Regions from separate parts of the Heyndrickxia faecalis genome, predicted to be linked through region 1. Evidence: riboswitches for the same ligand, from Rfam matches in the RefSeq annotation. Region 1 holds a riboswitch; each other region holds the start of a gene.
What was found. A riboswitch is a leader RNA that binds a small molecule or an ion and turns the genes downstream of it on or off. The one in region 1 is predicted to bind S-adenosylmethionine.
Positions count from the first base shown of each region.

Region 1 (10,489 bases):
GCTTGAATTATTACGGGACGCTTGCATCCATTACCGGATGTGCGATTTTGAAGGCGTTCTCAAGGGAACAAAACAAATTTTTAACTTTAATAAGGCACCGATTGTGGTGGGGGATGGTTTGATTGCAACACCGACAAAATCCCCGAGATCGTATGACTGCCAGTTCATTTTCCTGGCAAACATAATAGACTTTGATGCCACGGCGGACGGCCTTTATGTTACTTTTTCCAATCAGCAGCAGCTGAAACTGAACTGCTCCGTGCATACATTTCAGAAACAATTCAGCCGCACGATTATTTGTGCCAGCTATTACCATGGCCTCGGCAAATACATACCATGGAAGAAAATGATCTAGGGGCTGTTTTCAGGTGCTTTGAGAACGGGCGTGCAATCGTTGAAATTGGGCGTTACGCCGAACGCACATCCACTCTGCAACACCATCCAACTTATGTACGCATGCGTTTCCTTCATTCCAGTTTTGAAGCTGGACGGAGATGATGCGCATGCGCTCCCTTTCCCCACCGATTACCCACGCTCCACAAAATATCACAGCTCTGTTGCCTGCTTTTTGCAAATGGATATCGCCTTGTTGCAATCTTTTTATATTGAACTCTATCTCTTTCTCCTGTTGTAATAGGTGTATTTTTGGTTGTGGCGGTGCCCCTATTTGATTTGGTTTTGGCCCTTTATTTTTTTGCTTTTGGACGTGATAGGTCAAATTTTGCGCAAATGATCTGCGCCGGTCGGATAACTAGCCTGTCCATTTATTTCTTTTGCATTTTTCGTTTATCGGCCTGTGATCAGGGAATAGGAAAGATGAACAATATGAATGGGAGGAATGAAAATGGATCAAGACTCCACGAAGGACAAGCTCAAAGGAAAAGGGAACAAATTGAAAGGCGAAGCAAAAGATACGTGGGGTGAAATCACCGGCGATGCGGAAAAACAAGCTGAAGGCAAAATGGACAAATTGAAAGGCGAGGCCCAGGACTCGGTCGGTAGTGCAAAAGACCGCCTCTCCCGTAAGTAAGCCATTTGCATTTGGTAAGTTGCTAGAAAGCAATGGAGCTTTTGGACTTTCATTGGCTAAGAACAGAAAAGAACGAAACGGCTCAATGCGGATTTTCCACTCATGCCGTAAAGGATACGGCATGAGTGGAAGAATGAAAATTAGCCGCAGTCGCCGCACATTTTTAGATAGATGGATGTAAAGCCCGGATTTCGGTATTCGGGCTTTTTTATATGGGTATTTCCGTGGAAATATTGCTGGTTTTGTCGAGATGAATCGTATCTTGTCATCTTGTCATGCCACCAAAAACGTCAATATTCGCAGCCATTGGGAATGTTAAGTTATGCAAGGATGATGACAGCACTGGCCGAATTTGAGATGTACAGGTTTTATTCAGCCGGCGTTGATTTAGCGTAGACGTTCAATGCCACAGGGAACGTGGTAGGTGAAAGCATGGCGTTATTTTATATAGAAAGAAAGCGGGTCAAGCATGTTCGTACGTCTATTCTTCTATCATATCGAAGAAGGGCTTGCTGGCAAGTGGAATTTGTTCAGAAAATCCTGTTCAACATGCACAGTTTTCAGTGGAATGTTTCCCGTGGAACATTGAGGGCGGAACAGAAAAATCGGGTTAGCGCAGATTTTGTCGAATCATTTGGTTTTTTGTAAAAAGCAACATGGCACTGGACTCTGAAAAAGTCGTAAATGGTTTAAAAAACCGAAGCGGGCCAGGGCCCGCTTCGGGAGTTATACCGCAAAATATCTTGCCTCAGGATGGGAGAATACAAGCGCGGTGACGGCGGCTTCGGGTTCCATCATGTAGCCTTCGGTCAAGTGGAGGCCGATTTTTTGCGGTTGCAACAATTTAAACAGTTTGGCCTGGTCTTCGAGGTTCGGGCAGGCCGGGTAGCCAAAAGAGTAGCGCTGGCCCTGGTATTTGGCGGCAAAGCGCTGCTGCATTGTGAAATCAGCCGGGTCCGGGAAGCCCCATTGGCTGCGCAACAGTTCGTGCAGTCGCTCGGCAAAGCCTTCTGCCGTTTCGAGAGCAAGCGCCTGGAGGGCATGGCTTTTGAAATATTCGCCCGCTTCTTTCAAATAGCGTGCATGATGGCGGATGTTTTTGCCGGCGACGACCGCAAACATGCAGACGTAATCCACAACCCCGCTGTCCACGCTCCGGACATAATCGGCAAGGCACAAATACGGCGGCTTTGCCTGGCGTGGGAACGTGAACCGCTCTAGGACGGATAAAGATTTCGGATCTAATGTACCAGGCTCTCCAGCCGGTTCGTAAAGAATCAAATCATTACCATCCGATTGGGCAGGGAAAAACTGGTATACAGCGGATGGCTGAAGCAATTTTTCTTTCATCACCCATTCGCGCAGTTCATCCACCTGCTGTTTCAACTTGAGGGCGCGTTCGTCTCCCTCCGCAAGCAGCTTTTCGACGCGGCCTTTCAATCCTAAATGGTGGCCGAGGAGCATTTGCATGTTCACGTAGGGCTCGATATGGGCAAGCGGATAATTGCGCAGCACATGCCGCTTCAAATCCGCCGGCTGGTAAACGAGCGCATCCGGGGATACCGAAGAACGGCGCGGTAAAGTCGCAACCGGTGCTCCGCCGGCATTCACGGCCGCCACCCTTGTCCCGCCGCTGCGCTGGTTGGCAAGTTCCGTTTCGAGCGAGCTGCGTTCCGATTCATCCTGCAATTTGTTCGCAAGCGTGAGGCCCTCCATTGCGTCTTTTGCATACAGCACAAGCCCTTCATATTGCGGAGCGATTTTATTTGCCGTGAATTTCCGCGACAGGGCTGCACCGCCGACCAGTATCGGCTGGCGGATGCCCGCTTCCCGCAAATCCTGGGCAGTGACGACCATTTGCTGGGCGGATTTGACAAGGAGGCCGGATAGTCCGATTACATCCGGTTTCTCTTTACGGACGGCATGGATAAGATCAGCCGGCGCCACTTTGATGCCAAGGTCGACCACTTTATAGCCATTATTCGACAAAATGATGTCGACCAGATTTTTGCCGATATCATGGACGTCGCCTTTCACGGTTGCGAGCAGCACTTTCCCTTTTGTGCTTGTTTCATTTTTTTCCATAAAAGGCTCAAGGAATGCGACGGATGCTTTCATCACTTCCGCACTCTGCAAGACTTCTGCGACAATGAGCTGGTTGTCGTTAAACAGGCGACCGACTTCCGCCATCCCGTCCATAAGCGGGCCGTTGATAATGGCGAGCGGATCCGGGTATTCCTTCAAAGCCTGTTCAAGATCCGGGATGAGGCCTTCTTTCGTCCCTTCGACAACATAATTCGCAAGCCGTTCGGCAAGCGTCATCGTGCTCTTTGGCGCTTTTTTCTCCTGCACTTTGCCGCGGTAATATTCGGTGAACGCGGCGAGGGCTTCGTCACTCGTTTCAAACAACAGTTTTTCGGCCATTTTCACGTTCTCTTCCGGGATGGACGCAAAGCGTTCGAGTTTTTCTGTGTTCACGATGGCGTAATCCAGCCCGGCTTTCGTACAGTGGTAGAGAAACACTGAGTTTAGCACTTCACGCCCGGCAGGTGGCAGCCCGAATGAAACATTGCTGACGCCGAGGATCGTCTGGCATTCCGGCATTGCTTCTTTGATGAGGCGGATGCCTTCGACTGTTTCTTTTGCTGCGCCAAAATACTGCTTGTCGCCAGTGCCGGCCGGGAACACGAGCGGGTCAAAAATAAGATCACGCGGGTTGAGCCCGTACATATCGACGAGCAGATCATAAGAGCGGCGCGCAATCTCAAGTTTTCGGTCGGCAGTGACAGCCATCCCCTCTTCATCGATCGTGCCGACGACAACGGCGCCCCCGTATTTTTTGAGGAGCGGCACGACTTTTTCAAACCGTTCCGTCCCGTTTTCAAGGTTAATGGAATTGACAATGCTTTTTCCCTGGCAGTATGTAAAAGCTTTTTCGATCACGTTTTCGTCCGTGGAATCGATCATAAACGGTACTTTCACTTTTTTTACGGCGATCGAAATAAAGTTTTCCATGTCACTGATTTCGTCGCGGTCCGGGTCGGCGAGGCAGATGTCGATGATCTGTGCGCCGTTTTTAACCTGGGTGCGGGCAATTTCGCTCGCTTCTTCCCATTTGCCTTCCGCGATCAGGCGCCGGAACTTGCGCGAACCGATGACGTTTGTGCGTTCGCCGACAAAAAGCGGGCGGGTGGACGGGTCATCGTAAATAAAGGGTTCGATGCCGGAGACGGCGTGGTGCTCTTGTTTTGCAGGCTGGCGCGGCGGGAGCCCGGCAAGTGCTTCATTCAGTGCTTTGATATGGGCAGGTGTTGTGCCGCAGCAGCCGCCTGCGATGTTGAGCCAGCCTTTTTCGGCGAAGCCTTTCATTTTGACAGCGAGCGATTCCGGTGTTTCGTGGTAATGCCCTTCTTCGTCGGGAAGCCCGGCGTTCGGGTAGCAGCTCACTGCCGTTTTGGCGAGCCCCGCGAGTGTGCGGATCGAGTCGGCCATGAACTCCGGGCCGGTCGCGCAGTTAAGCCCGACTGCGGCCGGCTGCATATGCTCGACGGAAATGTAAAATGCTTCAATGTTCTGACCAGCAAGCGTTGTGCCCATCGGTTCGATGGTGCCGGAGATGAGAAGCGGCAGTTTTTTTCCGGTTTCGTTGAATGCATCCGTAATGCCAAGAAAAGCGGCTTTGACGTTCAGCAAGTCCTGCGATGTTTCGAGGAGAAGCACGTCGGCGCCGCCTTTTATGAGCCCGCAAGCCTGTTCCTGGTAAGCGGTTTTGAGCGCGTCAAAAGTGGTGCCGCCTGTGACGGAGAGCGTCTTTGTTGTCGGACCCATCGAACCAGCGACAAACCGCAGCCGGCCGGGTGTGGAATATTTTTCGGCAGCCTGCTTGGCGATGCGCGCGGCTTCGATGTTGATTTTTTCAGCAAGGTGCCCGAGGCCGTACTCGTTAAGAACGATGGACGTTGCGCCAAAGGTATTAGTTTCGATGATATCGGCCCCCGCCTCGAGATATGCTTCATGGATCGAGCGGATGATATCGGGCGCTGTGAGATTCAAGTATTCATTGCAGCCTTCGTATGCTTCGCCGCCAAAATCCGCCGCGGTAAGGTGTTGCTGCTGGATCATCGTCCCCATCGCCCCGTCAAGGATGAGAATGCGGTTTGCAAGCTGCTGTTCAAATAACGTTTGCCCCATGAAAAATTCCCCCTTTGGTTGTACGTTTGATATTGAGATTGCGACGTACGGTAACATTTGGTACCTGGCTGGGTCGCGTTCCGATGCTGGCGGCGCCGGTGCCACTTTTGATTGAGTTTAAAGTGCATGCATCTCGCCGGGGCTGAAGCCGGCCAAGGTTTCGTTTTGCCTTCTTGAGCTCTTTTCTTAATCTTGCAATTGGACAGTGCTATCAAAGTTTCACTTTAATGAATCCGCCTGTACTTTTTTCGTTGCAGTCTCAGACAATGCCTGCGCCTTGCACTGCTGTTTTTTCGTGGATATAGCGCGTGCATTCCACCGTCAGTTCGTAGCGTTCGAGCGGCGTAATCAGGTAAATGCCGTTGAAATAGCCGAGGGCCGCGTCGATCAGGGTACGGCTGATCGCAAGGATTTCTTCACGCGCTTTTGCAGGGTCGCCATTTGTTTTTTCCATCGCCGCCAAAATTTCATCCGTCAGTTTGATGCCCGGCACTTCATTGTGCAGAAAGACCGCGTTCCGGTAGCTGGTAAGCGGCATAATGCCAAGATAGATGGGCGCGTCCAAATGCTTCGTTGCTTCATGGATTTGCTCGATTTTTTCCGTGCTGAACACAGGCTGGGTGATAAAATAATCGGCACCGTGGCGGATTTTGCGTTCCAACCTCCCGACCGTTTTATCGAGATTGCGGACGTTCGGGTTAAATGCAGCCGCGACGGAAAAATTCGTTTTCCGCTGAAGCGATTTGCCGGAATGGGAAATGCCATCGTTGAATTGCTTGATCATTGCGATCAGTTCCATGGATGACAAATCGTATACGCTCGTGGCTCCCGGGAAGTCGCCGATTTTCGTCGGATCCCCCGTGATGGCAAGCACCTGATCGATCCCGAGCGCGGCAAGGCCCATCAAATGCGACTGCAGCCCGATCAAATTACGATCACGGCATGTAATGTGAACGAGCGGCCGGATGCCATGTTTCTCTTTTAAAATCGCGGCAATCGCTGTGTTACTGATGCGCGGGCTCGCAAGCGAATTGTCGGCCATTGTGAGGGCATCAATGCCGGATGCCTGCAGCGCTTTTGCCCCTTCGAAAAAGCGGGCCGTGTTCAGCGTTTTCGGTGTGTCCAATTCGACAATGACGGAGCGGCGTTTTTTTACAATTTCATGCAACGGCGGTTCGTACTGCGCCGGAGCGGCTGCGATTTCGATTTTCGGCGGGCGGACCGTTTTTTCTGTGACAGGCAAAAGCCCCTGCACCCCTTCTGCGATTGCTTTGATGTGGGCCGGCGTTGTGCCGCAGCAGCCGCCGATCAGGCGCACACCCTGTTCGACAAGTTTTTCGGCGCATGTTTTAAAATAATCGGCGTTATTCGTAAATGTGAACCGGCCTTCCTCGTAATCTAAAAGACTTGCATTCGGGTATGCGGACAAAAAGGCACGCTTCGGTATCGGGATTTCTTCGAACGCCTGGATCATGTGGTGCGGGCCGAGCCGGCAGTTCAGGCCGGTCACATCGGCGCCGCGGTTTTCAAGTTCCTTGAATGCATCACGGACCGGGGTTCCGTTTTGGAGCACGCCCGGTTCGATAAGCGAGAACTGGGCGATGACCGGGACATCCGCTTCTTTTTTCGCAATGTCAACGACCGTATACAGTTCTTCCGCGTCAAAATACGTTTCCAAAAGCAGGGCATCAACTCCTTCGTCCAGGAGGTGAAAAATCTGCTCGCGGAACGTACGCTTGATTTCGGCAAGTGTTGCTTCGGTTTTGCGCTGGCCGCGGATACCGCCGACTGTGCCGAGTATAAATGTGTCACGGTTTGCCGCTTCTTTTGCAATCCGGACGGCCGCTTTGTTGATGTCTTTTACTTTTTCTTCCAGGCCATACTGTGCAAGCTTGATATAGTTGGCGCTGTATGTGTTTGTCTGGATGACCGATGCACCTGCTTCGATATAGGCGCGGTGGATCGCGTGGATGTCTTCCGGGTGGGTCAGGTTGAATGACTCATAGCATGTGTCGGCGCCGTATGCATACAGCAGTGTCCCCATTGCCCCGTCCGCAACAAGGATGCGGTTTTTTAACGTTTCGAGAAGGTCCAAATTTTTACACTCCCTTTGAATGATATGAAAAAAGCCTCCCGGAAAAGGAGGCAAGATGATAACATGCTCCTTATCTTTTCAGGTATACCTGTTGGATTTAGCACCGGGCCGTATGGGCTGGTTGCTGAGGTTTCATCGGGCCAAGTCCCTCCGCCTCTCTTGATAAGGCTATTCGATTGAACGTACTTAAAATTTTGACTTATTTATACTTTACACTTTGTCGGGTGACATGACAAGGGGGAAATTGAAATTCATATTGGATGCGGTTTCGCCCCTATTGTCTAATTGGCTTTCTTTTGTCTTTTTGAGCCTTCCAAAAGGACAATTGGCTCCTGGTACGGTTTTCTTTTGTCTTTTTGAACCCTTCAAAAGGACAATTTGCTCCTGGTCCGGCTTTCTTTTGTCTTTTTGAGCCCTTCAAAAGGACAATTTGCTCTTGGTCCGGCTTTCTTTTGTCTTTTTGAACCCTCCAAAGAGACAATTTGCTCTTGGTCCGGCTTTCTTTTGTCTTTTTGAGCTCTCCAAAAGGACAATTTGCTCTTGGTCCGGCTTTCTTTTGTCTTTTTGAGCTCTCCAAAAAGACAATTTGCTCCCGGTACGGCTCTCTTTTTTCTTTTTGAACCCTTCAAAAAGACAATTTGCTCTTGGTCCGGCTTTCTTTTGTCTTTTTGAGCCCTCCAAAAGGACAATTCGCCCCTGATCCGACTCTCTTTTGTCTTTTTGAGCTCTCCAAAAGGACAATTTGCTCCTGGTCCGGCTCTCTTTTGTCTTTTTGAGCTCTCCAAAAGGACAATTTGCTCCCGGTACGGCTCTCTTTTGTCTTTTTGAGCTCTCCAAAAAGACAATTTGCTCCCGGTACGGCTTTCTGTCTGCTACAAAAAAAAGAGCCGGAACCGGCCCCTGTTATTCATCCAAAAACTGTTTGATGGCTTCTATATTTTTTTCTTTGTCCACTTCGAGTGCGGCGCCGACGCCCGGATAGCTGACATTGGTATAGGTGCCGGCAACCGGTACGGTCATTGTTTTTACCTTGAGGTTGCCTCCGACGGCGTCTTTGGCGAGTGCAAGAATGTTCATTTTGCTCATGTTGGTGGCAATATACGGCTGGATGGTTCCGAGCAGTTTCGGTGCTTTGGCGATGCCGTTCACGCTGAAAACTTCGGATTGGAGCGCTTTAAGCACTTTTTGCTGGCGGGCAACCCGGCCAAAGTCGCCTTGTGCGTCATGTCTGAATCGTGCGTAGGCGAGCAATTGTTTCCCATGCATCAGCTGTTTGCCAGGATAAAGCGTCAAGCCAATGTTTTCCGACATTTTATGTTCCACGTTCATTTCAATGCCTTGAGGCGCCAGGGTATCGACAATTTTAACAAAGCCTTGGAAATCGACAAGTGCATAATATTGCACATCAATGTCAAAATTGGCTTTGAGTGTTTGACGCAGCAATTCAACACCCTTTTTTTGATTCTTCAGATTGCCAAGATAATAGGCTGTGTTAATTTTATAGTTTCTATACCCCGGGATTTCGGCATAAATGTCACGCATAATCGAAATGAGCTTCACCTGGTTATTCTTCGGGTCATATTGGGCAATCATGATGGTATCGGTTCTTGAATCTTCTTGCCCGCGCCGATCAATTCCAAGAAGGAGAATGTTGGTGCGGCCATTTGCATCCTTTTTACCGTTAAATTCCAGATTGTCCATATTTAAGGCATCATTCGGGTCTGTCTGATGAACGCCAGCGTAGTATTGATAGGCTGTGTAACCCGCGCCGGCGACGATGAGCAGTAAAAAGAGCATAAGGAACACTCTGCGCCAGCGGACTCTTGACCGTTTTTTCTTTTTTTTCGCTACTCTTGACTCCATAGAATCCCTCGTTTTAGTAGTCTGTCTTCATTATTATTATCTAAAAGCGGCAATTTGTCACGAAGATTTTGATGAAATTTTGTTATTTTTGTCGAGATCATAATTTGTGGGGGATTTCACATAACTTTCATCCAAAGTTAAGGCGTTTTTTATTTTCCAGCGGTATATTGATGTTTGTCATCAGGTAAGAGCTTTTGTTGGTTCGTCTGCTTTGTGCAGGCGTTTTTTTATGGCCGGAGACGTGGAGGTCTTAAGCATTTATTAAGTTTCGGCAGGTATCTTTTTCTTTGCAAGAGAGCTTACAACCTACTTTTTTATATGCCCCCTTTTTTAGGCCGCCCTTGTGCAGGCGGTTTTTTTCTGGGCATAGTGGGCAAGCCTGCCTCTTTTCGGAATTTCGGCCTGTTAAGGTTGTTTTAAGCTTTCGGCGTTATCCTTTTTCTTGTAATCAGGCAAGATGAAAATCCGGCTTGCTTTTTCATCCATGTTAACCCCCTTTTTTGGCCGTCTGCTTTGTGCAGGCGGTTTTTTTCTGGGCAAAGTGGGCAAGCCTGCCTCTTTTCGGAATTTCGGCCTGTTAAGATTGTTTTAAGCTTTCGGCGTTATCCTTTTTCTTGTAATCAGGCAAGATGAAAATCCGGCTTGCTTTTTCATCCATGTTAACCCCCTTTTTGGCCGTCTGCTTTGTGCAGGCGGTTTTTTTGGTTAAGGATTTTGAACAATTATAGCAGCTAATCTGTATCTTTGATTTAGTGGGAGTTAGCCGTTCTTGGGATCCGAACCGCACTGTTTCCATTCTTCCCTCATCTATGGAAAAAGCCCGGCCCCCTAAATAGAGGGTCAGGCTTTTTTTTTCTTGCGGTACATCGAGTAAGCGATATAAAGCACAATGATAATGATCGCGATAATGGTCACCGGCTTGACATAAGGAGCCGCGACGTCATCAATTTGTGCCCAGTTTGATGCGAGACGTTCACCGAGAAAGATAAACAGCACCGCCCACGGAATGGTCGCAAGCAGCGTGAAAAAAATGAACTTGAAATACGACATTTTGGCAATGCCGGCCGGGATCGAAATGGCCTGGCGGATGACCGGGATGAATCGGCCCGTAAAAATAACACCGGCGCCGTACTTGTTGAACCATTCTTCCGCGACATCGAGATGCCTTTCGTGAATCAGCAAATATTTGCCGTACTTTAGCAAGAACGGGCGCCCACCGTATGCACCGATCCAGTATAAAATCAGTTGGGCAATCAAAATGCCAAGTGTGCCCGCTGCAATGGCGCCGAAATAATTGATCTCTCCCCGGG
Region 1 covers NZ_CP158453.1:3,194,032-3,204,520, forward strand. The annotation lists gene ABR335_RS15265 (competence protein ComK) at 1-355, shown strand, start outside; gene ABR335_RS15270 (CsbD family protein) at 845-1,030, shown strand; gene metH (methionine synthase) at 1,757-5,221, opposite strand; gene ABR335_RS15280 (bifunctional homocysteine S-methyltransferase/methylenetetrahydrofolate reductase) at 5,481-7,316, opposite strand; SAM riboswitch class I at 7,384-7,485, opposite strand; gene ABR335_RS15285 (hypothetical protein) at 7,734-8,153, opposite strand; gene ABR335_RS15290 (LCP family protein) at 8,220-9,179, opposite strand; gene ABR335_RS15295 (DedA family protein) at 10,020-10,489, opposite strand, start outside.

Region 2 (10,489 bases), 1.2 Mb from region 1:
GTATGCGATAATTTCTTCTTGTTCATTTACAATCGATCTCATTTCTCCACACCTCATCTATTATGATAAAAGGATGGCTGTTGAAGCGGCGGCCGCCCGCGTTTTTTGCGGCCTGTCCGAAGATCAGCCAGGACAGGGAAAGATGGCCCCGCCTCTAAAAGAATACCATTCTTATACCCCATACACCAAATAAATAAACATGATGCTATATAAATGAACTTAAATTCCTCCCCAGGACCAGGCGCCAATTTGCATGAGGATGACTTTTTGCAGCAGGCAACAGAGCGGCAATATCATGCATAAGGGGCCATTATTTTCACCCGGGTCTCCGGCCGTGCAAAAAGCGGCCGTGGACAATTTGCACCAGCGTTGCGGGATGGGCGGCTATGCGCGAAAGGGGTCTCCCCTATGGCTTTCCCCATCCGGCCAGGTTTTTCCTTTCCAACCGGCAAAAAGCCGCTCCATCCAAAGCGGCTTAAATGGCTGTTTCCCTTTTTTCTCTTGAAACCAATTGCGCGGTTATTTTCCTCCAGGCTGCTTTTGTATCCTGAAAATCGCGGTAATGCTGTCTGACGTTGTGGTGGTACTGCTCGAATTCCTCCAGTACATTCATAAAGTCATCCCGTCCGAAGTAGCGGCAAACTTTCGGAAGCGTCTCTTTCAGCCGGGCACGCACTTCCGCCATTTTTTCTTCATAGTTTTCCCTGTCGGTGATATACACATAAAGCGGCTTGTACCGGATCCAGCCGACACATGCTTTGTAAAAACGCTCCACGACCTGTTTCGTATCCGCTTTAATATAGCTTAAATTGGTCGGCAGCACCCCGAGCAGCAAATGCTGGTAAGCGCCGAATCCGTCATGGAAAGTATAGGCCGGCACGCGCAGCACGGTCCGGTCTGCCAGGCATGTGCCTAAGAAAGTATCCTCGCCCCGTGCATTCGGCGGATTGTAAAACGGCAGCACACGGTCCGGATCTGTTAAATTCAGCGTCAAATTCGATCCTGAAATAAATTTTGCACGGTTGATCTCCGGCACTTCTTCCGCTTCATCCTTTACAAGCACACCTGTATCGGCATATGTCACCCCGCCGTTTTTCATCACGGTTTTGATCGTATCCCAATTGACAATATCGTTGCTCAAGGCCTCAATGAGCGTGCGGAAATCTTTTTCTTGCAGGACGTCATTGAAAGAAATGAACGGAATCGGGGAAATGTAGCCGCAATGGTATCCGTTCGTAATATCGGCATTCCGGATATGTTCCAAATGCTTCCGGAGCACTTGCTGGCCCCCCCAGACAGCCGTTTGCCTGCTTTTTGTCACGGCAACCGGATACTCGTCATCATCAAGAAAAATGAGATAATCGATGCCTCTTTTCAACGCCTCATAAACGATGATATTGCGTTTGGACGCGTATCCTTCGCCGAACAAAAGGACTGCTTCTTTTCTGCTCATGCCCATTTGGGATACGAGTTCTTCGGTTGCTTTACGCGTCTCCTTCTCCCCGATGAAATAAGCCCGGTCAATATCTTCCATGCATTCCGTTTCAATATGTACAAAGTCTTCAGGCTCTGCATTTTCGTAGTGCAAATCATAGGCAACAAACAAATGCAGCTTGATCCTGTCGCTCTCCGTCAGTTCGGATTCCTTCAAGTTATACATATACGTTTTTAAAACGTTTTTAAAACTTTTTCTTCCTGTTGCAAATCCGATGCCCACATTGATTTCCTTTGCCATTTTCTTCCCTCTCCTTTTGCATTTCTATTTCCTTATACCCTGTTTGGATGTGAACCGAAACATGGCATAATTTCGCCGGCTTGCGGGTAAACTTCGATTATGTTGCGTGCAATGTTTGAATGAAGATGAAAAAGTGTAAGAAGATAAAAAAAGGATGTGCCCTGTTTTTTCCGGAAGCAGCCGGGGAAAACGGGCACATGAAAAAAGGAGCAGAGCAATGGCTGGGCAAATTCCTAATGAAAAAACGATTGATGATACCATTGATTTGATGAAAGAAGGGTATCTCTACAGTGAACTACCCACCACTTATCAACCTTACGGTTTGATTGAAGTGGGGGCTTCTCGACTTATCGTTGCTTTTACTAGCCAACGAAAACTGACCGAGCTAACCCTCTTGTTCCAAGAGTTTTGTTACTTATGATAACGCTAATAAGCGTAATCCCTCATTTTTGATATTGATTGCTGAATTGTGATCGCGATCTAATACAAAGCCGCAAGAACATTTATATACACGTTCAGATAATGGCATTTCTTTTTCCTTGCCGCAACATGAACACTTCTTAGTGGAGGGAAACCACTTATCAATTTTCACAAGTTGTTTCCCCTGTTCTTTTAGCTTATACGCTAAGAAAGTAGTGAACATACCCCAGCCGTTATCATGAACGCTTTTCCCAAAGTGAAGGGCTTGAGACATCCCTTTCATGTTCAAGTCCTCAATCACGACAGCATCAAAGTTAGAAGCTAATTCTTTTGACTTATGATGAAGAAAATTCATGCGTTGGTTCGCCACTTTCTCATGTAATTTAGCCACTACTAGTCGTTGCTTGTTCCAACGTGCAGAACCTTTCTTTCTTCGAGAAAGAATTCGTTGTGCTTTTGCTAATTTATCTAAGGCTTGCCGATAGTAACGTGGGTAATTGGCTTTCTTACCCTGTTCACTCTCGACATATAGACCATCCATAGCAAAATCCAAACCAACAACTTTCTGTATTTTAACTGGACGAATATCTTTCTCATATTCTGTCAAAATTGAAATGTAGTACTTGCCTGTCTTTGTTTTAGAAATAGTGCAAGATTTGATTTTATAATCAGCAGGTATCTCTCTATGCTGTTTCATTTTTATTGGCTTTTTGATTTTTGGCAGTTTGATATGACCATTTTCTAGCTTAATATTTCCGTTGACCATATTAGTTGTATAGGATTGTTTTGCTTTACGATTTTTGAACTTTGGAAAATCCGCATTTCCTTCAAAGAAATTCTTATAAGCAGTCTGTAAGTTCATTTGTGCATTTGCCAAAGCTAAAGAATCCACTTCTTTTAGGAATGGAAATTCACTTTTATATTTTGCAGGAGTCGGAAACTTTTGCTTTTTAAGCAATTCTTTATCATCCTTGAACTTTTCATACGTTTCTTTGCGTTCAGCTAACATCTTATTGTAGACAAAGCGAACACAACCAAATGTCTTAGCTAATAATGCGGATTGTTCTTTGTTTGGTAACAAACGAAACTTGAAAGCTTTGTTTTGCTTGGCCATATCAATTCACCTCACTTTGTGCGGAAAAATTTCGTATATATTGATTATATCGTAAAAAATCCGTACAATCAATATGAGGTGATAATCATGAGAGAAGAGAAAGAACGTGTAGAAATTCGTATGCCTAAGACGATATTAGAAAAATTGAAGCAATATCAAAAAGAAAATGGGATTCCAACTAGAACAGCCGCAATCTTAGAATTGTTGAGAAAAGGATTGGAAAAATAACTTTGGCTAAAGCCAACCGAAATTCATCTCCCACCTACTCATTGGTGCTACTCGCACCTTCACATTCCTTGAGGATGGGAGACTTCTTTCGGAAAGCCGTTAAAAACCGGACGGACGATTATCATGCAATTTTGTTTGAAACCCGTCTGCTCGGGCAAAAAGCGGTGTGCATCAGTGGCGAGGAAGCAGTCAAAATGTTTTATGACCCGGAAAAATTCAAACGAAACGGGGCTGTGCCGAAACGTATTCAAAAAACGTTGTTTGGCGAAAATGCGATCCAGACGCTCGATGGAAAAGAGCATCTCCACCGGAAAGCGCTGTTTTTATCGCTGATGGGGCCGGATGCGCAGCAGCATTTGGCACAAATGGTCCGGGCAGCATGGGAAGCGCGCATCCCCGAATGGGAGCAAAAAGACCGTATTGTTTTGTTTGACATCCAACATGTGAAAAAGAAAACGCCTGCCGGTTAATGGCGGGCGTTTTCTTTTTTCTCAATCGTCGCTTCCCAAAATGCCGAGAATTTGCAAAATGTAAATAAACAGGTTGATAAAATCAAGGTACAGGCTTAAAGCCAAAAGCGGGACCATTTCCTCGGAAATGCCATGGTGCTTCATTTGGTTAAAGTCAAAAACAACATACAGGGAAAAAACAATCGCGCCAATGAAGGAGTACGCGAGCATCCCGGTTGAGGTTAACGGGCTGAAAATGCTGAATATTCCGATGAAGATCAGCGCCAACAATGCGACAAGCAATGCGGTGCTTAAAAAGCCAAGATCCCTCTTGGTAACGGCCCCAATAACGCCCATCACGGCAAAAATGCCGAACGTGGAACCAAAAGCGAGCAGGACGACCTCAGCACCGGCCTGGGATGCATAATAAGCTACAATCGGATATGTCGTAATACCGGAAATAAAGGTGAAAGCATAAACGAACAAATACCCGACGCTCTTTTTCCTTCTTAACCAGAAAGCGGCGATGACCATTGCAATTTCTGCAACCATCAGCGGCATCATAAGCGCAGGCGGAATGAATCTCCCCGTATATAAACCCGCCGTTGCAAACAGCAGTGAAACGGCAAAGACGCCAAGCACTTTCTGGAATACAGGCCTTGATTGTATGGCCTCCATAAAATCCCTCCTTTGTTTTTCTTATTACTATTATATTTTCACATCGCCCCTGATTTCAATCTTTCCGTCCCATTTTAAAAAATTTTGCGAATGCCCTTGACAAAAATGGGTGGAACATTTAAAGTGTATTTAAACTAAATAATATTTAAAATTCTTATCCAGAGAGGTGGAGGGACTGGCCCTTTGAAGCCTCGGCAGCGGTCTTTTTTAAAGAACTGTGCCAATTCCAGAAAGCAATTGCTTGAAGATAAGAAGAGCGGACGGTTCTGTTTTGCAATCCATACCTCTTCTTATTGCCGAAGAGGTTTTTTTAATGGGCCCATGCAGCTAAAAGCAATTTCTTTCTGCGCACAGCAGCTGTTTTAAAAAATATGCAGAAAGAGGGAATCATGATGACAAAAACATTAACAAAAGCGCCGTACAGGGCAGACATTGTCGGAAGCTTTTTGCGCCCGGCCCGGTTGCACGAAGCGCGGGAAAAATTTGCAGCGGGAACCATCCCGGCCGAAGACTTGCGTGCAATTGAAAATGAAGAAATCCGCCGCCTGGTCGGCAAACAAATTGAAGCCGGCCTCGAAGCGGTAACGGACGGAGAATTCCGGCGGAGATTCTGGCATACGGATTTCATGGAACATTTAAACGGGGTAAAAGGGTACGTGCCGAACCATGGATACCGGTTTGTCGGCATCGAAACGGAAGCTTATGACGTCCGGGTAACCGGAAAAGTCTCCTTTAACCCGGACCATCCGCACATAAAAGATTTTATTGCGCTGAAAGAAATCGCCGGGGACAGGGCGGTTGCGAAAATGACTATTCCAAGCCCGAATCAGTTTTTCAATGCCGGAATCCGCAATGAAGACATTTACCCGGATCTTGAAGAATACGCAAATGATATTATCCAAACTTACCGGGATGCGATCAAAGCTTTTTATGATGCCGGCTGCCGCTACTTGCAGCTGGATGATGTTTATCTTGCCGGCCTGTGTGCACCGAAACTGCCGTTTGCAGACAGTGAGCTCGAAAGGGAAAGATTGATTGATCTCGCTTTACATGTAGCAAACAGCGTACTGGAAGGCAAGCCGGATGATCTGACCATCACAACCCATCTGTGCCGCGGCAACTACCAGTCGAAATGGGCTTTTGAAGGTCCGTATGATAAAATTGCCCCGAAAATCTTTGCAAATGAAAAAGTAGACGGGTTTTTCCTTGAATACGACGATGAGCGTTCCGGCGGGTTTGAACCGTTGAAATACATTCCGGAAGGCGGGCCGAAAGTCGTGCTTGGCATTTTCACATCGAAAAAGGGAGAGCTTGAAGATAAAGTGCTGATCAAAAACCGGATTCGGGAAGCATCCAGGCATGTACCGCTCGAACAGCTTTGCATCAGCACCCAGTGCGGCTTCTCCTCCACCCACCACGGCAATCTTTTAACAGAAGAGCAGCAGTGGGACAAAGTAAAATATATTGTGGATACCGCAAAGGAAATTTGGGGATAAACCGGGAAAACCCGCTGGGCAGCCAGCGGGTTTTTTATCATGATGCAGGCACGAATCCCTTTCCTGTCTGCTTGTTCATGATCGAAGCACACATCCCTTGCTTTAATGCGAATGCTGGGCACGACCGACATTTCCCCGAACCCCGTGTGCGTGGGCTGCTTCTTCAGCCGGCGATTTAATGAAAAGCGTAATCGCAAAAGAGACCAGGCAGAGAATCGTAATCGCATGGAATGTCGGCATAAAGCCCCCGAGAAGGGAAGCGATGACCGATCCGGATAATGCGCCGATGCCGAAGCCTTGGTAAATCACTGAATAATTGGCGCTTTGATTTTTCAGGCCGAAGAAGTCTGAAATAATAGCCGGAAATACGGTGACATTTCCGCCGAAACCGAAAGCAATCGCAGCAACACAGATAAAGAACAGGGCGAAATTTAAGTGGGCATAGCTCAAAATGGAAACCGCAACGGCCGTCGCGAGCAGCGTCCCTGATACCACTTTCATTCTTCCCACATGGTCTGATAAACCGCCGAGAACGAGCCGCCCGATGGTGTTAAAGACGGCAATCAGCGCCACTGCATTGCTGGCCGTCGCAACATCCAGCCCGACAAGCCCCGTGCCGATGTCTTTAACAAGGCCGATCAGATATAAACCGCTCATACACGCCGTGAAGAACACGATGAATAAGAGGTAAGCTTGTTTCGTTTTGAGCATTTCTTTGATGGTAAAATCTTTTCCGGCCGGCTGTTTGGACACAGTACCGGATGTGGTTGTATTTTCTGCTTCTTTCAAGAGGAAAGATCCGCCGGTGATCATGGCAATTGCAATCACTCCCCAGCAAAGAAAAGCCTGTGTGACACCAAACGAACTGAGGACGGCACCGTTTATAAACTTAAATACCAGGCTGCCGGTCCCGTATGCCCCAACGGAGATGCCTGAAACGAGGCCTTTTTTATCCGGAAACCATTTCATTAAATTGGATAAAGTCGTGATGTAAGCTGTCCCGTCAGCATAACCGACAATAAGGCCTGCCAACAGATAGAGCATCCAAAGTGAAGGTGCAAATGAACTTAAGATTAATCCTGTGCCAAGCAAAATGCCGGAAAAAGCAACCAGGCGGCGCAGTCCCCATTTTGCCTGCAATTTTGTCGCAAACAATGTCGATACTGCAAGTGCCAGGCTTAAAATGGAAAATGTCGTCGATACTGCACTCAATTGCCACCCGAATTTATCAACAAGCGGCTGGTTAAATAAACTCCATGTATAAACAGTCCCAAGCCCCATTTGTACAATCATCGTCCCTAATACAATCAGGCTGCGGTTTGCTTTTCGTTCTAACATGTCCGGTTCCTCCCGTTTCTTCTGTCCTTTTCTACAGTTCAAATTATAGTACGAAAATAAGGAGGGAACGCATTTTCGGAACGAGAATGCTTTAAAAAGGAATAAACGGTATACAGAAAGGAATGGATGGCACAGGAACAAACCGCTTCTTGAAACTTTCCCGCGCAATGTCCATAAAAGATGGCATATGGATAAAATCAGGTATTCCAATTTATGCACAATCTTCCTGAAAAACGGTATTGCCGGAAGCAGGCCATGCCCGCTTTTTCGGCGCAACACCTTGGAGGATGGCAAATTGGAAAGCAGGCAACTTTTCACACGCGAACGGCCGCAGTGCGCAAAGTAGGCCATGCTATTTTTCACGCCTGCCCCGGCAAAAAAGGAAAAAGCCGGCATACACTTTTCGTGTTCATGCCAGCCGCTTTTCCTGCATGGCTGGGCGCTTTATATTAAAAATGCATCAGCGCTTTAAACTGTTTCACATTTCTTCTGCTTACCGGTATTTCCGCGTCCATCCCGTTTAAACGGAGCAAATACGTTTGATTGAACCACGGCACAATTTCCCGGATCTTCGTTAAATTTACAAGATAAGACCGGTGGCAGCGAAAGAAAAGATCCTCAGGCAAAAGGGACTGGAACTCGGATATCGCCATGGGCATTTCAAACGTTTCCTGTTGTGTATAAACAAGCGTGATTTTTTCCTGAGCGGCGCAGTAAAAAATATCGTTTGCATCCGCCACAATAATTTTCTCGCCCTTGCGCAAGTTCACCCGCTCTTTCCGGTGCAGCCCGCCGTTTCGCGGCACAGCCCCTTCTTCCCCCAGCAATGAATGCTCTCTTTTATACGCAGCCTCGAGCCTTTTCAACATGGCGGCAATTCTTTTTTCTTCATACGGTTTTAAAATATAATCAAATGCTTCTAGTTCAAAAGCCTGGACGGCGTGTTCCTTATAAGCCGTTGTAAAAATAATATACGGTTTATGCGCAAATTTGCTGATGCTGCCTGCCAGCAGCATGCCATCCAGGGAAGGAATATTAATATCGAGAAAAATCGCATCTGTTTCATGTTCCTGCAAAAATTTCAACACATCCAGCCCATCTTCAAAACAATCGGTAATTTCAATCTCACTGTACGTTTCAATCAAATACGCCAATTCTTCACGTGCCGGTATTTCGTCTTCCACTATAATGGCTTTCATATTCTCCCACCTTCGGAACCTCAAAATAAACTTCTGTTCCGGGATTCAGCCTTCTAATGACCAGACCGTTTCCATAAATCAGTTTGACACGGCGATGGACATTATAAAGGCCAATCTGTGTGACCGGCATATTATCCTGATAAACATGCTCAATCACTTCTTCCGGAATGCCTGCCCCTGTATCCGTCACACTGATGCGTACTTTATCTCCTGCCTCTTTGACGGAGATTTTTACGACTCCTGGCCCTTTTACTTTTAAAATCCCGTGGTTGATCGCATTTTCCACAAGCGGCTGGATAATTAGGCTCGGGATCAGCACGGATACGACGTCAATCTCATATTCAACCTGCAGGCGGCTGCCGAACCTCGCTTTTTCAATCTCAATATAGTCGCGTACTTGCTGCAGTTCTTTATTAATATCAATAAAATCGTCGGTCAATTCAAGATTATAACGCATAAAACCGGATAAGTTCATGATTAATTTTCTTGCTTTATCGGGATTTCTGCGGGTCGTGGAAGCAATTGCATTTAGCGCATTAAACAAAAAATGCGGGTTGATTTTTGTCTGGAGCGCCTTCCACTCCGCTTTATTGGCTTCTTCTTTGATTTCTTCGATGCGCGAAATTTCCATGAGCGTCGAAATCATCTGGGCAAGGCCGATTGCCATTGTCTGCAGGGAATAGGTGATTTTGTTCGCTTTTTTATAATAAATTTTCAATGTGCCGGTGACTTCATCCCGCTCTTTTAACGGAATAATCAGCAGGCACTGGATCTGCGGGGTCTGCTGGTCTTGGATATGGTTGCGGATCGTGATTTCCCCGCTTTTGATCGCAGTTTTTGTCAGATCACTGATAATTTCATGACCGATCTGGTACCTTTCCTGCCCGAATCCGACATAAGCCAGGATTTTTTTCGTATCGGTGATGGCAACCGCATCGGCGCGAATCTCGTTTTTAATAATGGCGCAGATTTTTTCTAACGATTCTGCATTGATGGCGCGGAAATAAGGCATCGTTTTATTGGCAATATCAAGCGCCAGTTTCGCCTGTTTTGCCGCCACAAATTCCTTCTCGCCCTCCACGCTTTTAATCAGCAGAACAATCAATCCGATATTGACGTCCCCCGCGATCATCGGGAAGGCAATTTTGGACACAATATCCACACCGGTGCTGAACGGGTGGGCAAAAACAAGAATCAAAAGCATGGTTAATATTTCACAAAACATCCCGGCTGCGATCCCGACGAACCAGCGCCAGGAATTTTTCACTTTCCTGCTGATCAGGCCGGAAATGACGCCGGCTGTAATACTCGTAATCAAGCACGGGATGGATGTCACCCCGCCAATATCTATTAAATAACGGTGCAACCCGGAGACAATGCCTGTGATAATGCCAACCCACGGGCCGAACAGGATGCCGCCTGATACGATAGCAATAATCCGCACGTTGACAAGCGACCCGTCCACCTTAATGCCAGAGTAAGTCGCAAAGATTGCAAAACTGCAAAAGACGGCAGTGATAAAACTCAGTTCAAAAACAGACGGCTGCTCTTGTTGAAAAATTTCTTTAAAACGCGGAATTCGCGTGATAAAAAATAAGCAAGTTAATAAAAGGGCAGCCCTCTCAAATATTTCCAGCAACATTTCAAATGACGTTTCCACCGTGCTACCTCCCTCGCGAATGCCGGAAACCGCCCCTTTAAGGCCGGGCCTGGCGCCTGTTTTTTCATGTTTCCTAACTCCAGTTTACTCGATTCCCCGCGCAGTTGGTATGAAATTTAATGGAATTTATGGCGGCGGTTTTTTGTAAACGCAGAAACCCCGTTCTATATAG
Region 2 covers NZ_CP158453.1:872,123-882,611, reverse strand. The annotation lists gene ABR335_RS04020 (STAS domain-containing protein) at 1-42, opposite strand, end outside; gene ABR335_RS04015 (hypothetical protein) at 476-1,735, opposite strand; gene ABR335_RS04010 (hypothetical protein) at 1,953-2,156, shown strand; gene ABR335_RS04005 (RNA-guided endonuclease InsQ/TnpB family protein) at 2,151-3,269, opposite strand; gene ABR335_RS04000 (hypothetical protein) at 3,357-3,497, shown strand; gene ABR335_RS03995 (hypothetical protein) at 3,572-3,967, shown strand; gene ABR335_RS03990 (Bax inhibitor-1/YccA family protein) at 3,989-4,624, opposite strand; SAM riboswitch class I at 4,776-4,878, shown strand; gene ABR335_RS03985 (5-methyltetrahydropteroyltriglutamate--homocysteine S-methyltransferase) at 5,017-6,120, shown strand; gene ABR335_RS03980 (L-lactate MFS transporter) at 6,223-7,458, opposite strand; gene ABR335_RS03975 (LytR/AlgR family response regulator transcription factor) at 7,908-8,657, opposite strand; gene ABR335_RS03970 (sensor histidine kinase) at 8,617-10,317, opposite strand.
Region 2: linked by a shared signal. The riboswitch ahead of ABR335_RS03985 (5-methyltetrahydropteroyltriglutamate--homocysteine S-methyltransferase) and the one ahead of ABR335_RS15280 (bifunctional homocysteine S-methyltransferase/methylenetetrahydrofolate reductase) in region 1 are both predicted to bind S-adenosylmethionine.

Region 3 (10,489 bases), 1.0 Mb from region 1:
AACAAAATGGGGGCTTCCAATAATGAAAGATTTCTTTAGCAAACTGTTAAACGGAATGAGCATAGGCATTGTCGTTTCTCTGATCCCAAACGCCTTACTCGGGGAGATATTGAAACTGATTATCCCGCATGCGCCTTATTTGCAGCATGTTGTGGATGCAACCGTTATCATCATGAGCATGCTCCCTGTATTGATTGGCGTTATGGTCGGCATTACCTTTCAATTGACACCGATCCAAATTGCAAGTGTCGGCATTGCCGCAATGGTTGGGAGCGGCGCGATCCAGAAAACGGCTGCCGGCGCATTTGCTTTAAACGGGATCGGGATTGTCATCAATACAGGGATTACAGCGGCATTGGCGGTTTTATTCGTCAAGTGGGTCGGAACAAGGTTAAAGGCTTATTCCATCCTCCTGGTCCCGACATTGAGTATTTTAATACCGGGCATGATCGGACTTGCAATTTTGCCATTTATTAAAGCGGCTACCGGGCTGGTCGGCGTCGGGGTGGCACATGTGACAAGCATGCAGCCTGTCGTAATGGGCGCCATTATTGCCGTCATTTTTTGCCTGATTATTTTATCGCCGATTTCAACAGTCGGCGTAGCAACCGTTATTATGCTTTCAGGTGTCAGTTCAGGGGCGGCAAATCTTGGCATTTGTGCCGCCGGGGTCGGGCTTGCCATCGCCAGCTATAAAGCCAACTCGCTCGGTACCGCCCTTGCCCATGTACTTGGCTCGCCGAAAATTCAGATGCGAAACTTCTTTATGAAACCGAAAATTGCTTTCCCGATGCTCATCACTGCTGCCGTTCTCGGTGCGCTTGCCGGCGTCTTTCATATTCAGGGCACGCCTTACAGTGCAGGATTCGGGTTGTCGGGCTTAGTCGGCCCGCTCAATTTCATGCATCTTGCTGAAGGCGGCTGGACTGCGAAAAATATTGCCATTATGCTGAGCACTTTCTTTGTGCTGCCGTTTATCTTAAATGTCGGATTCATTTATGTTTTTTCAAAAAAATTAAAGATGATCAAATCAGAAGACTATCAGCTTAATTTCGAATAGCAAAAAACACTGCAGCCCTCCGGATCAGGGTTGCAGTGTTTTTTTCATCGGACGGAAATTCCGGAACTTCGGAGGATCGGCCGGCGCGATATAGCAGCATGAGAGAGTTACGTTTGTGCAAAATGAAATCGAACGCCTTCACTAGCTTCTGCTCCCCGGCATCATAAAGGCGGATATATAAATAATGGAGAAGGGTAAAATGTTCTTCCGCCCCTCGCATGAACATACTCGAAGTTCAATTTGGGTATACCAAAACGAAAATAGGTTAATTTAGCCTTAATCCAAATATTTTTTGGCAGACCATCGTGGCCATGCTGGACAACAAGCACCTTTCATGCCGGCCGTTATTTTCTGTGCTATATTTGAACATACAATGGACTCACCAAAGACAGGAGTGTAAAAGAATGAACACAGTCATTGAAACGATTCTCAATCACCGGTCGATCCGCCATTATGAAGACCGACCGCTATCTGATGAACAAATCCGCCTGATTGTGGAATCCGCGCAGGCAGCCGCCACTTCTCATTTTGTCCAGGCCTATACGATTCTCGGCATTCAGGATCCCGGGCGGAAGCAAAAGCTAGCAGAACTGACCGGGAACCGACATGTCGGAACATGCGGCCATCTGCTCATTTTCTGTGCCGATCTCCATAAACATGAACTTGCGGCACAAATGGAAGGCGTAGAGGCGCAAGATACACTTGAGACAACGGAAAAATTTATGGTCGCGCTTATCGACACGGCACTGGCCGCGCAAAATGCCGCGCTCGCTGCGGAATCGATGGGGCTTGGCATTTGTTATGTCGGAGGCTTGCGCAACCGGCTGCCGGAAGTGGCCGAACTTTTGAAAATTCCGCAATATGTCCTTCCGCTATTTGCGATGACAATTGGCTATCCGGCCGATCCGTCTGCGAAAAAACCACGCATGGCGGCTGAGCACGTTTATTTCGAAGATGAATACCCGGCTGATGAACGTCTTTTGCGCGATCTGAAGGAATACAATGAAACGGTTTCGCAATATTATACAAAACGCACAAACGGAAAAAGGAACGATACCTGGACAGGCCAAATGGCACAATTTTTTAAAGAACCGTCGCGCGTTTTTATGAAGGAATTTGTAGAACGACAAGGGTTTGATAAAAAGTAAGCTGAATAGGGGATCCGTCCGCGCATTTTCCTCTTCTTTCGGCCCATCGCGGAGCACAAGTTAAATAGAACGACATGTTCAAATATGGATATTCAGCGCTTCGGCAACCATCCCGGGACACATATTAAACAGAACGGCGAGATACTACGATGAGTGGTGTCCCGCCGTTTTTTGCATTTTGCTTTGGTGTGAAATGAGGGTGGATCTGTCATCCGGCGATTCCATTTTTTTGTATATCAATATTCCTTTTTTTCTGCTAAAATAGAATAAATGCTTTAGCACTGAAAAGCGTTTATCTAAAACAGAAAAGTGAGATTGATAGAAATGGAGAAAAACAAACATCATTTGCAAAAAGGCTTATCACCAAGGCATGTCCAGTTCATCGCATTGGCCGGGATGATCGGAACCGGCATTTTTAAAGGCAGCTCCGATACCGTCAGCCTTGCCGGCCCGAGTGTTGCCGTTTCTTACCTGATCGGCGGCGCACTTTTATTCATTGTCATGTCAGCACTTGGGGAAATGGCGCTCGTCCACCCCGGCTTAAACGTCCAAAATCTGATCCACAAAGCATTCGGCAGCCGGGTTTCTTTCATTATTGGCTGGCTGTACTGGATCAACTGGGTCATTGTTACAGTTGTGGAACTGCTTGCAGCCGGGAGCTTCCTGCAATTCTGGGTTCCCCAAGCGCCATTGTGGCTACTCAGTTTGCTCTGTGCTGCTTTCGTGGTCGGCATCAATTTAATTGAAGTGAAGTACTACGGCGAATTTGAATTTTGGATTGCCGGCATTAAAATTATCACGTTGATCGTTTTTATCCTGCTTGGTGCTCTGATTTTATTCGGTTTATTCCCCGGGACATCTTCCACGGTGTCTAACTATACCGCGCACGGCGGTTTTTTCCCGAACGGGCTTCACGGTACGTTCAGCGCTTTTCTGATCGTTATGTTTTCATACGGCGGCGCGGAACTAATCGGCGTTACCGTTTCGGAAACGAAAGACAGCGAAAAAGTGCTGCCGCGTGTCATTAAACAGACCGTTGTCCGTGTCATGCTTTTTTATATTTTGCCAATCCTGATCATTTGCGGCATTATCCCATGGAACCAGGTTTCTTCCGTGGAAAGCCCGTTTGTGCAGGTATTCAGCCGCACCGGGATCCCTGCTGCCGCCCATGTGATGAATTTTGTGCTCTTAACGGCCGTTCTTTCTGCCGCCAATTCCGGTATTTATGCCACTTCGCGCACACTGTTTAACATGGCGCAGTCCGGAGAAGCGCCGCGCGCCTTTTTAAAAATTTCCCGGAAAGGCGTCCCGCTCACCAGTATTTTGCTGACCTCGCTGTTTATTTTAGCCGGCGTGATTCTGGCCTATCTTACGCCGGATGAGGTCATCAGCTATTTGATGACCATCCCGGGATTTACCGTCGTCCTTGTCTGGATCGCCATCTGTGCAGCCGAACTGCGGCTCCGGAAGTCGTATGCAAAATTGCCTTCCTTCCGTGTAAAAGGGTATCCTTTCATGGTCTGGATTGCGCTGCTTGCACTCTCGGGCATTTTCCTGTCCTTTTTGCTGGGCGGCGGCAATCCGATTGGAACAAGCGTCTGCCTCGCTATTTTAATCGTGCTGGTCGTCCTGTCACTGAGAATCAAAGGAAAGGAATAGGCTCCAGCAGGCTGTGTTGATAAAACCGGTTCACTTGGGCAGGGAAAGGACAGAAATCAACTGTGCGATAAGCGGGCACAAACAAGCGGGGTTGATTAAACCGTTTTCTGGGCGGGAAGGGGGCAGGCACGGGTGTGCAGCTCGTACAAACTGCCAGAATGGGACGGCCTGCTAACCCGTTTGGACTCTTTTTCGTTTTGTGAAGCAAATGAAAGCGGCCATGATGCCCCGCCTGATCCTGATGACCTGCTTTTTAAAACCAATCCAGCGTAAAGAAAAAAACTCCCGACAGAGCGTGATCTGATGGGAAGTTTTTTTCTTTATCCCCCCATTCGTATAAATCCGATAAAAAAACTTGAAATAATTATATTGACTTCCATTTATTTTCTGATAAAATTTTAAACAACAACATAACTTATCAAGAGCGACGGAGGGATCTGGCCCTATGAAGTCCGGCAACCTGCAGCGAGCAGCAAGGTGCCAATTCCAGCAAAATGGGTACCATTTTGGAAGATAAGCGCTTATCCTTTACTCGCTGTCTTTCCGTAAAAATGGCGGAAAGATTTTTTATTTCTGCAAGGCCGGCCGTTTGAACCAGGATAGGCCCTGATGCGTATAATTCCTCTACATCAGGATGAATCAAATTTATGGATGAAGAAAGCGGGGAACATGAACATGCAAAAATTAATTGTCTTAGCACTTGTCGGCCTTGCCGCGCAATTGGTGGATGGATCTCTTGGAATGGGTTACGGGGTGACTTCAACCTCACTTTTGCTAGCTTTCGGGATTGCGCCGGCTGTCGCGTCAGCTTCTGTGCATTTGGCGGAAGTTTTTACAACGGCGGCTTCCGGAGTTTCACATATGAAATTTGGGAATGTCGATAAAGGGATCATTTGGAAACTGGTTGTACCTGGAGCTGTCGGCGCCTTTCTCGGGGCAACCGTGCTTAGCCATCTTCCTGCAAGCACATTAAAACCGTACATTTCTATTTTTCTGATCGCCCTTGGCCTCTATATTCTTACCCGGTTTCTGTTCAATACGCGCGGGGCGTCGAAAGTCAAAAAGCAAACCAGGTCAAACATATTTTTTATCCCACTTGGCTTTGTCGCAGGATTTTTTGATGCAACGGGGGGCGGCGGCTGGGGCCCTATCGCCACACCGGCTTTGCTGTCCAGAAATGACATCGAACCGCGGAAAGTGATCGGCTCGGTGGATACTAGTGAATTTGCTGTATCCTTGGCATCAAGCATCGGTTTCCTCTTATCCCTCGGCGCTATGCAAATTAACTGGATTTGGACGATCGCCCTCATGCTTGGCGGCCTGATCGCCGCGCCGATTGCAGCCTATCTGGTTAAAATCCTGCCGGCTCATTTGCTGGCTGTCATTGTCAGCGGCATGATTGTGTTCAGCAACGTGCAAACTTTATTAAAAATGGCGGGCGCCGGTAGCGGCTGGTACGGCGTTACCTATACAGCCATTGCGGCAATATGGGCCATCCTCATTTTCTATACAATCAGAAGACACAAACGGGCAGTTGCCAGCGCCAGCGTAAGCGTCACAGAATAAGGAATGTTTTCGGGCAAGGGATCCATTGCCCGGATTGTTTTTACCCAAACAAATTTTGGCAAAGAATGAACATAGACGCTTCTATTTGAAGGAACAGTGCCTTTTTTGCTCGCTTCCTTAATGTAGAGGCGCTCTATGTTAAGAAACAACGTCTTTTTACCGCGCTTCCTTTACGTAGACGACCTCTATGTTAAGAAACAACATCTTTTTACCGAACTTTCTTAACGTAGACGGCCTCTATGTTAAGGAACAATGTCTTTTTACCTCGCTTCCTTAATGTAGACGCACTCTATGTTAAGAAACAACGTCTTTTTTGCTTGCTTCCTTTACGTAGACGGGCTCTATGTTAAGAAACAGCACCTTTTTCGCTCGCTTCCTTTACGTAGACGGGCTCTATGTTAAGGAACAACGCCTTTTGACCTCGCTTCCTCAACATAGACGGCCTCTATGTTAAGGAACAACACCTTTTTTGCTCGATTCCTTAACATAACCGGCCATGTCGCTACCACACAGCACCAGCAAAAATTATCCATCATAACTTTTTTCGAGATAGCACGCCTAAGTGAAGGCAGCCGCAACTCTTTTAGTGACAAACAAAAAGCGTTCTGCATGAAGATCGATCAGAAATTTTTTGCGGATCCAAACATAGCTTAGCCCCTGCCACATATATATCATTTAAATAGAGGCAAAAAACATGGCTTAACCCGCGCCCCGTCCGGTTTGCAACCCCTGTTTATGCCGCTGTCCGCCATGCCCGCTATCCCTCCCCCGTCGGCGAAGTGTTTTATGTTTAAAATGTAAAACCTGTTTTGCTATAATTATATTTACTGGTATTTTCCATTTTTTGAACGGAAAGAACGGTGTGTCTATGAAAACATTGATTTCGTCGCTGCAGTGGATGGCATTTATGATCGCCGGGTCGATCGCGGCCCCGATTGCGATTGCGGATGCTTTCCATTTCAGTGCGGGTGAGACTGCCCTGTTTGTGCAGCGGACGCTTTTTGTGCTCGGGATCGGCGGACTTTTGCAAGGCATTTTCGGCCACAGAATGCCGATCAATGAAGGGCCGGCCGGGCTGTGGTGGAGCGTGTTTGCCATTTATGCAGGGCTTGTCGGCAGCTTGTACAGTTCAAGCACTGAATCTCTGCAATATTTGGCAGGCGCACTGATTGTAACCGGCATCTTTTTCTTTCTACTCGCTTTTACCGGCTTTGTGGACCAATTAAATAAACTGTTTACGCCGGTAGTAACATTTATCTATTTGCTGCTTTTGGTGCTGCAGTTGAGCGGCTCTTTTATGAAAGGGATGCTCGGCATTACGGGTGCCCATCAGGAAGTCCGGCCGCTTGTTGCCGTTTTGAGCCTTGTCACCGTATTGCTTACATTCTATTTTGGCCATGTAAAGAAACCGTGGGTCAAGCAATATTCGATCATGCTCGGCTTGATTTGTGGCTGGATTTTGTTCGCGCTTTTCGGTGAAGCACCGGCTATTACATTTGGGGAAAGCTGGTTCTCTCTTCCCGCTGTGTTTGATTTTGGAAAACCGCGTTTTGATTCCGGTGCCGTCACAACCGGTGTATTCATCGGGCTTTTGTTAACTGCGAATATGATTACGTCTGTGCGCGTCATGGGAAATGTGACGGGAGTCCGCCAAGAGCGGGTGCGGAGCAGTCTGTTCATATCCGGCATCAACCAGCTGCTTGCCGGCATCTTTTCCGCTGTCGGTGCGGTTCCGATTGCAGCAGCGGCAGGCTATGTTGCACAAACCGGTATAAAAGTGCTGAAACCATTTTTGTATGGTGCTTGTTTCGTTTCCATCATTGCTCTGCTGCCACCGCTCGTGCATATCATGTCTGCGATTCCCGCGCCGGTTGGTTATGCCGTTACCTTTGTGGTCTTCACACAATTGGTTGGCCTTGCCTTAAATGATCTTGAAAAAAGCCCGGACAAAGAGATTGCCCACACAACAGCAGGCATCTCCTTCCTGGTCGGAATCGGGGCGATGTTTTTGCCGGCTCATGCGACCGAACATTTGCCAATGATGATCGCTACTTTTTTAAACAACGGCTTAATCCTTGGATCTGTGGTCGGCATTTTGACAGAACAGCTGCTGATTTGGAGGAAAAAAAGAAATACGCAGGAAAACAGCATCCGCGAGCAGTAAATCTCGGGAATGCTGCCAAACAGCAAGGAGGCTCTGCTCCCATTCGCACGGGGCACCAACCGGATGGCACCTTTGTTGCAGTCATCCAAATGGCCTGGGGCGTTCCAATTCAATAAAAAGGGGCACAGGACTTGATCGCCGAATCCCTTGCCTCCGTACAACGTGAGCCTGTTGCGGCGGTCAGGGATATAAAAAATGCCGGGAAATTCCCGGCATTTTTTATATCCGCTTCCGTTTTTCCACACACGATTACAGATCGGCTTCCTCGAGCAGCCCTTTTTCGATGCAGGTGAGGGCAGACAGTTTTATCGTCCGTTTTTCAAACCGGATGGCAAGGGTGTCACCATCAATATCAACAATTTCACCATGACCAAACACACGGTGCTGGATTTTTTTACCGGCCACAAAAGCGGATGCGTCCTTAATGGCATTCGGGTTCTGCGGGATGGAGACCGTCTTTTTGCCGATCCGGACAACTTCTAGGTCTGGTTTCGTTTTTTCCGCCTTTTCAACATTGTTGACAATTCCCTTCACCGCTGCCACAAACGGTGAGTCCATTGCCCGGCTTCCGTTGCGTTTTTCATAGCTGACCATTTCCAGTGACTTTTTCGCGCGCGTCATTGCCACATAAAAAAGACGGACCGATTCTTCCATCAGTAAATCATCTTCTTTTTCATCGTTACCCGGAATGATCCCATCAACCAAGTCAATCATATACACCTTTTCAAACTCCAAACCTTTTGAACTGTGGAACGTCGAAAGCGTCACAGCATGCCGGCCTTTGTTCCCTTTCGCCGTTTTTAAAATGTGCGCCAAGTGCTTCAGCCTTGCAGCAAACTCTTCCATTGTCACAAGCGTGTCCGCAATGTCTTCGAGCGTATTTAAAACGCCAATCAAATACTCTTTCCGGAATCCGAATTTCTTGCACATGTTTTCGAGGGCTTTTTCATAGCCGAGCCTGTCGCGGATGACTTGAATCGCATCCAGCGGCGGCATGCCCCGCATTTCCCGGAGCGTCTCCTTTACTTTACGTACTTTTTGGACCTGGTAATCCTTCAAATTTGCATAACGCACCAAATTGTCAAAAACAGACTGGTTATTATGGATCCCCTTTACCGCTTCCATCTGTTGTTTCGTAATATAACCGTCCAATTTCGAATGGACCTGCGCGAGGATATCCGCCCGTTTATCGGTAAACGTGAGCCGCATCACATTCAAAATATCCTGGACAACCCAGTGAGAAAAAAAGCGATTGTCGGTATCTTTGAGATAAAACGGAATCCCTTCCCGGTCAAATTCGTTGATCAGGGCAATCGAAGACATATTGTTCCGGTACAGCACGGCAATTTCTGAAAAATTTTCGGAAACGACAATGTTCTGGGCCAAATATTTTGCCTGGTATTTATAATCCGGGAGACGCACAAACCGGATCGGCCCGGCAGGCGGGTTTTCCGTGAACATGTTTTTGTCATAGCGGTGCTTGTTGCGCTTGATAAACTGGTTGGCAGCCGTAACAACCTCTTGAGATGACCGGTAATTTTGTTCCATAAATAGGGCTTGCTGAACGAATCAGATTCTGTCAGATACAAGCCAAATTACGGTTATTAAAATATAAAATAGTGTTGTGCAAAAATTTCAAAAAAAGAACCCTGAGCTTCCGCTCCAGATTCATTATAAGGAATTGAAGGGCTACTACTGTTTCACTGGTCTCCTGAAGGCGTGCTCGAATAAGGCCTAGCCCATACTTGCGCTTGCCTTCGCCAAATTTGCTTTCAACGGCATTACGTTCGGAGGCATCCTGCCTTGCCACGCGTTCTAAGGTTTTGTCTTCCGTTTTGGATGGGCGTCCCAACCTTGGCCCACTCAGACGAATGCCAAGAGATTTACAGTATGCTAGGTTGTCACGGTTTCGGTAGATTTTATCTGCTAAAATCGCTTCTGGATAAAATCCGAACCGGTTGTAGTAGTTCTCAATAGATTCTCTAAGGGTGATCCCTTCATTGTAATTTTCCCAGTCGAGTTGCTCAATCAAGGCATAGCCATCTACAACGCTAATGGCGACTTTTGAGCCGAATTCCACGTTCGCTTTTGCCTTGCCACGCACAATTGGACGGACATGCGGCTGGGAAATGCTCACAATCCGGTGGTCAATCCGATGTGTTTTCTTTTTGTACATTTCTGCCTGTTGGCGGTAAAGTTCATGAATCACGAGGAGTTGTCGGTATTCATCTTTGCTCAAAAGAGACAGGGAGCTTTGGGAAATGAGATTTCCAATGATCTCCAGATTCCGTTTCACATATCCAAGTTGTTTGCCGACAGCTTTCCGGATTTTCCGGGCTCCAGCTTTGCGTTGCTTAGCGACAGAAAGATAGTCCCTGCGGGCTCTTTTTCTGTAGGTCCGTGGCTTTGGTAATTTTCCTTTGTGCGGTTCATGCAGTACATCAATGATATGTTCCAGTTTCTCACGGGCTTCGTTCAAAAGCCCCAGATCAGTAGGGTAAGCAATATCAGCCGGTGCACAGGTTGCGTCCAGAATGAGCTTTCCTTTGTTCTTCGTTTTAGGAGAAGCCGATCCAGTTGAATTCTCTTCCGAAGCAGGACCGGAAGGTTGATGATCACCACTACTATGATCGTCATCATCATGGTGATCATCATCGTTGTCATTTTCCTTAGATGCTTCTTCCGATTGGCGTTCTTGTTCTTCCAGAACAATCCATTCATTCAGTTCATTGATGATGTTTGCACCCAAACGTTTTCTAAAACGAGTCATCAGAGAATGATCGAATGGGGCTTTTTCCTGGAATTCAGGCAACCCGATAAAATACTGAAGATACGGGTTTTCCGTGATCTGTTCGACTGTTTCCCGGTCAGATAGCCCAAGCCGTTCTTTGA
Region 3 covers NZ_CP158453.1:718,483-728,971, reverse strand. The annotation lists gene ABR335_RS03345 (PTS transporter subunit IIC) at 23-1,060, shown strand; gene nfsA (oxygen-insensitive NADPH nitroreductase) at 1,465-2,208, shown strand; gene ABR335_RS03335 (amino acid permease) at 2,533-3,867, shown strand; SAM riboswitch class I at 4,280-4,387, shown strand; gene ABR335_RS03330 (sulfite exporter TauE/SafE family protein) at 4,477-5,433, shown strand; gene ABR335_RS03325 (purine/pyrimidine permease) at 6,302-7,597, shown strand; partial or broken gene ABR335_RS03320 (3'-5' exonuclease) at 7,847-9,151, opposite strand; gene ABR335_RS03315 (IS5-like element ISBco3 family transposase) at 9,177-10,489, opposite strand, start outside.
Region 3: linked by a shared signal. The riboswitch ahead of ABR335_RS03330 (sulfite exporter TauE/SafE family protein) and the one ahead of ABR335_RS15280 (bifunctional homocysteine S-methyltransferase/methylenetetrahydrofolate reductase) in region 1 are both predicted to bind S-adenosylmethionine.